One region of the Streptomyces mabaensis genome, then DNA from elsewhere that is predicted to be linked to it. Evidence: riboswitches for the same ligand, from Rfam matches in the RefSeq annotation. Region 1 holds a riboswitch; the other holds the start of a gene.
The links. A riboswitch is a leader RNA that binds a small molecule or an ion and turns the genes downstream of it on or off. The one in region 1 is predicted to bind cyclic di-AMP.
Positions count from the first base shown of each region.

Region 1 (3,812 bases):
CGCCGCGGGACGGCTCGCTGCCGGACGTCATCGGCGAGCAGCTGCGCGAGGAGATCGTGGAGGAGGTGCCGGCCCGCGCGCTGATGGCCGCCTACCGCCTCCCGCAGGACGGCAGCCGCGAGTGCGACGCCGCCGACCTGGCGCTCACCGTTCTCGGTGGCGGCGAGTCCTCCCGGCTGCACAACCGGCTGGTCCGCCGCGACCAGACGGCCGTGGCCGCCGGCTTCGGCCTGCTACGGCTGGCCGGCGCACCCTCCCTCGGCTGGCTGGACGTGAAGACGTCCGGCGGCGTCGAGGTACCGACGATCGAGGCCGCGGTCGACGACGAGCTCGCCCGCTTCGCCGCCGAGGGTCCCACGGCGGAGGAGATGGAGCGCGCCCAGGCCCAGCTGGAGCGCGAGTGGCTGGACCGGCTCTCCACGGTCGCCGGCCGCGCCGATGAACTCTGCCGGTACGCCGTGCTGTTCGGCGACCCGCAGCTCGCCCTGACCGCCGTACAGCGGGTTCTCGACATCACCGCCGAAGAGGTGCAGGCCGTGGCCGCGGCCCGGCTGCGCCCCGACAACCGGGCGGTCCTCGTGTACGAACCCGTGGCCGCGGAAGACGCGGAGGACGCGGACGACGCCGAGGGCACGAACGAGAACGGCACCGAAGGGGCGCAGCAGTGAGCGACGCAGAGATCACCAGCATGGAGTTCCACCCGCAGCCCCAGGCGGGCGAAGCCAAGCCGTGGGCCTTCCCGGCCCCCGAGCGCGCCACCCTGGACAACGGCCTGACCGTGCTCCGCTGCCACCGCCCCGGCCAGCAGGTCGTCGCGGTCGAGATCATCCTCGACGCGCCGCTGGACGCCGAGCCGGACGGCCTCGACGGTGTGGCCACGATCATGGCCCGCGCCCTGTCCGAGGGCACCGACAAGCACACCGCCGAGGAGTTCGCCGCGGAACTGGAGCGGTGCGGCGCCACGCTGGACGCGCACGCCGACCATCCGGGCGTCCGGGTCTCCCTCGAAGTGCCCGCCTCCCGGCTGCCGAAGGCCCTCGGGCTGCTCGCGGAGGCGCTGCGGGCCCCCGCGTTCGCCGACAGCGAGGTGGACCGCCTGGTGCGCAACCGGCTCGACGAGATCCCGCACGAGCTGGCCAACCCGTCCCGCCGCGCGGCCAAGCAGCTCTCCGCGGAGCTGTTCCCCGCAGACGTCCGGATGTCGCGCCCGAGGCAGGGCAGCGAGGAGACGGTCGCGCGGATCGACTCCGCGGCCGTAAGGGGCTTCTACGAGGCCTACGTTCGCCCCGCCACGACCACCGCGGTGGTCGTCGGCGACTACACCGGTACCGACCTGGACGCCGTCCTCGCCGAGACCCTGGGCGCCTGGACCGGGGGCTCCGCGCAGCCGCGCCCGGTGCCGCCGGTGACCGCCGACGACACCGGCCGCGTGGTGATCGTGGACCGCCCCGGCGCCGTGCAGACCCAGCTGTTGCTCGGCCGTATCGGCCCCGACCGGCACGACCGGGTCTGGGCGGCCCAGGTGCTGGGCACGTACTGCCTCGGCGGCACGCTCACCTCCCGGCTGGACCGCGTCCTGCGGGAGGAGAAGGGCTACACGTACGGCGTCCGGGCGTTCGGCCAGGTGCTGCGGTCCGCACCCGACGGCACGGGCGCGGCCATGCTCGCCATCAGCGGCTCGGTCGACACCCCGCACACCGGCCCGGCGCTGGAGGACCTCTGGACGGTGCTGCGCACGCTCGCCGCCGAGGGCCTCACCGACGCCGAACGCGACGTCGCCGTACAGAACTTGGTGGGTGTCGCCCCGCTGAAGTTCGAGACGGCCGCGGCCGTCGCCGGCACGCTCGCCGACCAGGTGGAGCAGCATCTGCCGGACGACTACCAGGCGCAGTTGTACGTACGGCTGGCCGAAACGGGCACGGTGGAAGCCACCGCGGCGGCCGTCAGCGCGTTCCCGGTCGACCGGCTGGTGACCGTCCTGGTGGGTGACGCGTCGCAGATCGAGGAGCCGGTGAAGGCGCTCGGCATCGGCGAAGTGACTGTTGTCACCGGCTGATCGGCCGTAAGCGGCAGTAAGACGGACAAGAGGGACCCCGGTGGCCGGCGAGCCACCGGGGTCCTCCCATATGTCCGGATTGTTGCGGAGGTTGGGTGTCTGGCCTGTGGCGTGCGCTACAAAAAACCGTGTCTGTTTGGTGATTGACAGATGAGCCGCTTAGCGTCTGTCCGGCTGTTCGTCAGATGTGAGCGTCGCACCCGCGGCACCGGGCAGCCATCGCCGAGTCCCCGTCAGGCGCGAGCCTGGGGAGCCGGGGACCCACGCAGTCCCTGGGGTGAATCGGGCCTCCTCGCCAGAGGAAGCCCGTAGGAGACCTTCCTGCTCCGAACCCGTCAGCTAACCCGGTAGGCGAGAAGGAAGGAAAGGATCAGCCTCTTCATGGCGTTCACCCGTGCCACCGGGAAGCACCGTCGTCCGAGCCGTATGACGCGCAAGAGCGCGAACATCGCAGGCATCGCCACCCTCGCCACCGCGGGCGTCGTCGGCACCCTGAGCTCGCCGGCCTTCGCCGCCGCCGAGCCGGCGGCCGCGACGGTCGAGGACACCGGCCTCAACGCCATCGTCGTCGCCGACACCCTGGCCGACCAGATCGACGCCCAGGCGCAGGCCCAGCAGCAGGCCGCCGAGGCGGCCGCCGCCAAGGCGAAGGCCGAGGCCGAGGCGAAGAAGCGGGCCGAGGAGGCCAAGCGCAAGGCCGAGGCGAAGGCCAAGGCGGAGCGCGAGGCCAAGGAGCGCGCCGCCCGTGAGGCCGAGCGCAAGCGCCTGAACAGCTATGTCTCCCCGATCGCCGGCTCGTACGTCTCCACCTCCTACCAGGCGGGCGGCGCCGCCTGGTCCTCCGGCAGCCACACCGGTGTCGACTTCCACGCGGCCTCCGGCACCACCGTGCGGGCCGTGGGCATGGGCACCGTCGTCGAGGCCGGCTGGGGCGGCGCGTACGGCAACAACGTCGTGATCAAGATGAACGACGGCACCTACACCCAGTACGGCCACCTGTCCTCCCTCTCGGTGTCCGTCGGCGAGTCCGTCACCCCGGGGCAGCAGATCGGCCTCTCCGGCTCGACGGGCAACTCGTCCGGCCCGCACCTCCACTTCGAGGCCCGGACGAGCGCCGAGTACGGCTCGGACATCGACCCGGTCGGCTACCTGCGCTCGCACGGCGTCAGCCTCTGAGGTTCCTCCACCGACAGCTTCCGAAGGCCCCGCCCCCGCGTCGGGGTCTTCGGCGTTCCCCGGCCGTTCTCCGCCAGGAACTTTGGCCAGAAGATATACCTGATTTCCCGCCCGCCGTCGGAAATTCCCGCGCGCTGCAATAGAGTCGCAGAACAGGCGTCGTCCGACCGCGTTTCGCGGGGATTAAGGCGGAGGTCCGGTCATGCGCATTCCCGCGCACTCGGTATGCACGGCAATCCGCGACGACATCGTCTCCGGTGTCTTCGAACGCGGCAGCCGACTCACCGAGGAGGTGCTCGCGCGCCGCTACGGCGTCTCGCGCGTCCCCGTCCGCGAAGCCCTGCGCACCCTGGAGTCCGAGGGCTTCGTCGTCACCCGCCGGCACGCGGGCGCCTGCGTGGCCGAGCCCACCGAGCAGGAGGCGGCCGACCTGCTGGAGATCCGGATGCTGCTGGAGCCGCTGGGCGCCGCACGGGCCGCACGGCGGCGCACCGAGGCGCATCTCAAGGTGCTGCGCGGCCTGGTGAGGCTGGGGCAGGAGCGGGCCCGCCGCGGGCAGGGCGAGGATCTGCGCTCGCTG
Region 1 is NZ_JBSOPZ010000005.1:151,473-155,284, reverse strand. Features, by position in the region: gene ACWV17_RS06465 (M16 family metallopeptidase) at 1-668, shown strand, start outside; gene ACWV17_RS06460 (M16 family metallopeptidase) at 689-2,056, shown strand; cyclic di-AMP (ydaO/yuaA leader) riboswitch at 2,267-2,424, shown strand; gene ACWV17_RS06455 (M23 family metallopeptidase) at 2,438-3,232, shown strand; gene ACWV17_RS06450 (GntR family transcriptional regulator) at 3,435-3,812, shown strand, end outside.

Region 2 (3,812 bases), on a different contig from region 1:
ACAACAGGCGGCATGAGAGGGTCCACAGGGCCTCAATTGCGCCCGATTTGACGGGGTTTATGACCTACTCGCAGACCCCCTCGCCCGCTTGGTGTCGCCTCACCTCGGATTGGGCGTCGTCTCGGCTCAACAGACGGCCGTCGGTCGCTTAGCCGAGCCGCGCAGCCCCCGAAGTGGCCGCGTGTCTTGCCCCATCTGCCAGGCTGAGGTCACCGACGAGAGCGCAGCCAGCGTCCCGGCTCAGGTGGGGCCCCGCTCCCCGGGGCCGCCCGACACTCATCTGCACCAGCGGGACGGGGCGGACGGTCAAGGGGGGCCGAAGGCCATCGCGCAGCGACGCGACCGCAGGGAGCGCCCTTGACGGTCCGGCCCGGCCCGCCATACTCACAAAGCGGGCGGCCCCGGGTTTCGCCGCACAACCCACCCCCGGCCACAGTCACCCCCCACCCCCGGCCCCTACAACGGCAGCAAGTCCGGGCGCTTCGGTTCTATGTGGTCGCCCGACGACTCGCCTCGCAGGCGTCGGCCGATCCACGGCACCAAGTGCTCCCGCGCCCACTGGATGTTGTCCCGGCGGACTGCCGCCGAGCCCCTCGGCTCCTCCGGGGGCCACGGCTGGTCGGGGTCGGCCGGTACCTCCAGGCCCAGCACCTGCGCCGCGCGGAGCGCGACCCGCGTGTGCCCCTCGGGCGAGAGATGCAGCCGGTCGCCGTCCCAGGCCCGCCTGTCCTGGACCGACCTGAGCGACCACAGGTCGAGCACCGGGCAGTCGTAGCGGTCGGCGATCGACCGCACATGCGCGGTGTACGTGGCGATCTTGCCCCGCAGATGCCGCAGCACCGGCACGCTGCGGGTGTCGAAACCGGTGGTGATCATCACCGTACCGACGGCCGAGGTCAGGTCCGCCACGGCCGCCTCGAAACGCTCGGCGACCGCGTCCGGATCGCTGCCCGGCCGGATGATGTCGTTGCCGCCGGCGCAGAAGCTCACCAGGTCCGGCGCGAGCCCTTTCGCCCGCGGCACCTGCTCCGCCACGATCTGGTCGAGCAGCCGTCCCCGCACGGCCAGGTTCGCGTAGCGGAAGGCGTGCTCCGGGCGTTGGTCGGCGAGCAGTACCGCCAGCCGGTCGGCCCACCCCACGAACGAACCGTCAGGCCCCGGATCGCCGACGCCTTCGGTGAAGCTGTCACCGATCGCCGCGTACGACCCGAACGCACCTCTGCTGATTGATCTCGAATCGCCTGCCACGGGAGCACATCCTTCACCGGCGGATGTGACCTACGCGACCGTAAGGAGGGGGTGACGCGGCGTGACATGGACCACGGGCCGTTTCCCACGGCTCCCGGGCATACGCCAGGAGGCCGGATCCGCCGATCCGGCCTCCTGGCTACGTCTGGTGACGCCCCGTCAGGGTGATGCGTCTCAGATGCTGACGCCGTGCTGGCGCAGGTACGCCAGCGGGTCGATGTCCGAGCCGTAGCTCGGGCTGGTCCGGACCTCCATGTGCAGGTGCGGACCGGTCGAGTTGCCGGTCGAGCCGACCAGCCCGATCTGCTGCCCGCCGCTGACACTCTGGCCGGACGAGACGGAGAGCGCGGACAGGTGGGCGTACTGCGAGTACGTGCCGTCGGCGTGCTGGATGACGACCTCGTTGCCGTAGGAACCGCTCCAGCCGGCCGAGACGACGGTGCCAGGACCGATGGACTTGACGCTGGTGCCGGAGCCCGCGGCGAAGTCCACACCCGTGTGGTAACCGCTCGACCACATGGACCCGGACATGCGGTACGGGGTGGAGACGGAAGCGTCGACCGGGGCGGTGAAGCCGGAGGCGTTCGCAGTGCCCTTGTCCGAGGCGGCCGTGGCGGCCTTCTCGGCCGGCGCGCTCTTCTTCGCCGGCGCCGGCGCCGGGGCAGGCGCGCTCTTGCGCTCGGACCGGTCGGCCCGCTCGGCAGGAGCCTCGGACTTGGCCGCCGGCTTGGCCTTGGCCTTGGCCTTGGCCTTCTCGCCGATGGTGAGCTTGAGGCCCGGGTGGATCAGCGACGGGTCGTCACCGACGACCTCGCGGTTGTCCTGGTAGAGCTTCTGCCAGCCGCCGCTGACGTCCTGCTCATCGGCGATCTTGGACAGGTAGTCGCCCGAGACCACGGAGTACGTCTTGGGAGCGGACTTCACCGCGGCGGCCGGCGCGGCGGCCGCGACCGGAGCGACGGCCTTCTCGGCGGCGGTGGCCGGTGCGGCCTTCTCCGCCGCGGTCGCGCCGGTGGCGCCCAGCAGCGGCAGCGCGAGTGCGGCACCACCAGTGCCTGCGGCGACAAAGCCGCGCGTGATCGGATTGGCCTTGGGACGACGGTGCTTACCCTTTGCGGGCATGACGAATTCCTCTCCGTCGCCTGCGAGGTGAGCTGTCGGGTTCGGACTGGAGATGTCCGGCCGCAGTGCGAGTGCGACTTAACCCCGAGCCGTTCCGGATTACCGGACCGGCGGCTTACCTGGGTCCCCCGCTCCTGCCGTGCGTGAGTGGTGGGTGCGGTTTCCGGGCGGTGGCAGGATTCGGCGGTCCACCCGGATTGACGGTGACCGTAGGCGAGCCCGACGGGCGGAACAAGCCGCGAATTCCGCATTGCATTCGCAGTGACGAATATGCCGGAATTTTCCGGTCACCCTCCGTGGATTACGGATCATTAACAGCCGCCCGCACCATGGAATTAGGCCTGCTTCCGCCACCACGCAACGTCACCAATATGATCCTGCTCACTCACTCCGGGACCATCTCACGCGCAAATACGCCAAGGCCTCGTTAAGCAAATCAATTCGGTCAGAACGGACATTGAACCGTAATTGCCCCTACTGATCCGCACCGAGATGATTGCCCCAGGAACCCATGTCGTATCGTCGAACCGATGACCCTCGCCGGCGAGCAGCGCCGACGGCAGACACGGAGGAGACCCCGTGACGCAGCAGCTTCCCCAGGTCCCGTCGACAGAGCCCGAGCTGACCGGAGTGCGCAACTTCCGTGACGTGGGCGGGCTGCCGGCCGCGGACGGCCGACGGGTACGGCAGGGGCGGCTCTTCCGCAGCGGTCATCTGGCGCATGCGAGCGCCACCGACGCCGCCTTCCTCGGCTCGCTCGGGCTGCACACGATCTTCGACTTCCGCAATGACGCGGACAAGGCACTTGAGGGTCCGGACGTCGAGCTGCCCGGCGTACGGAACGTCAACATCCCGCTGACGGACCCGGCGGACGGCGCCGAGTTCTGGAAGATGGTCCGCGACGGCGATCTCGACCAGCTGCGCTCGATCCTCGCCGACGGCCAGGCTGCCGCGCGGATGTCCGCCTCCTACCGCGTGATCATCAAGCACCGCACCGCGGAGCACAGCCGGGTGCTGCACGCGCTCGCCGAGGACAGCGTGCCGGCCCTGATGCACTGTGCGGCCGGCAAGGACCGCGCGGGCCTGTCGATCGCGGTGACGCTGCTCGCGCTCGGCGTCGAGCGGGACGCGATCGAGGCCGATTACCTGGAGTCCAACGCGGCCCACCGCCGTTACAAGGTGCACCGCAGCAACAGCTCGCCCGCCGCCATGTCCCCCGAGGTCATGGAGCTGCTGAGCCCGCTGTTCGACGCCCGCGCCGAGTACCTCGCGGCGGCCTTCGACACCATCTCCCAGACCTGGGGCACGACCGACCGCTACCTCGAGGAGGGCCTGAAGGTCACCCCCGAGATCCGCGAGCGGCTGCGCGCCCGCCTGCTGGACTGACGACGGGACCTGACGACCGGACAGGCCCTACTGCTGCCCGCCGAGGGTGAAGAGCA
Region 2 is NZ_JBSOPZ010000015.1:64,816-68,627, forward strand. Features, by position in the region: gene ACWV17_RS15760 (SGNH/GDSL hydrolase family protein) at 457-1,248, opposite strand; gene ACWV17_RS15765 (M23 family metallopeptidase) at 1,423-2,370, opposite strand; cyclic di-AMP (ydaO/yuaA leader) riboswitch at 2,375-2,533, opposite strand; gene ACWV17_RS15770 (tyrosine-protein phosphatase) at 2,950-3,756, shown strand; gene ACWV17_RS15775 (DUF6126 family protein) at 3,784-3,812, opposite strand, start outside.
Region 2: linked by a shared signal. The riboswitch ahead of ACWV17_RS15765 (M23 family metallopeptidase) and the one ahead of ACWV17_RS06455 (M23 family metallopeptidase) in region 1 are both predicted to bind cyclic di-AMP.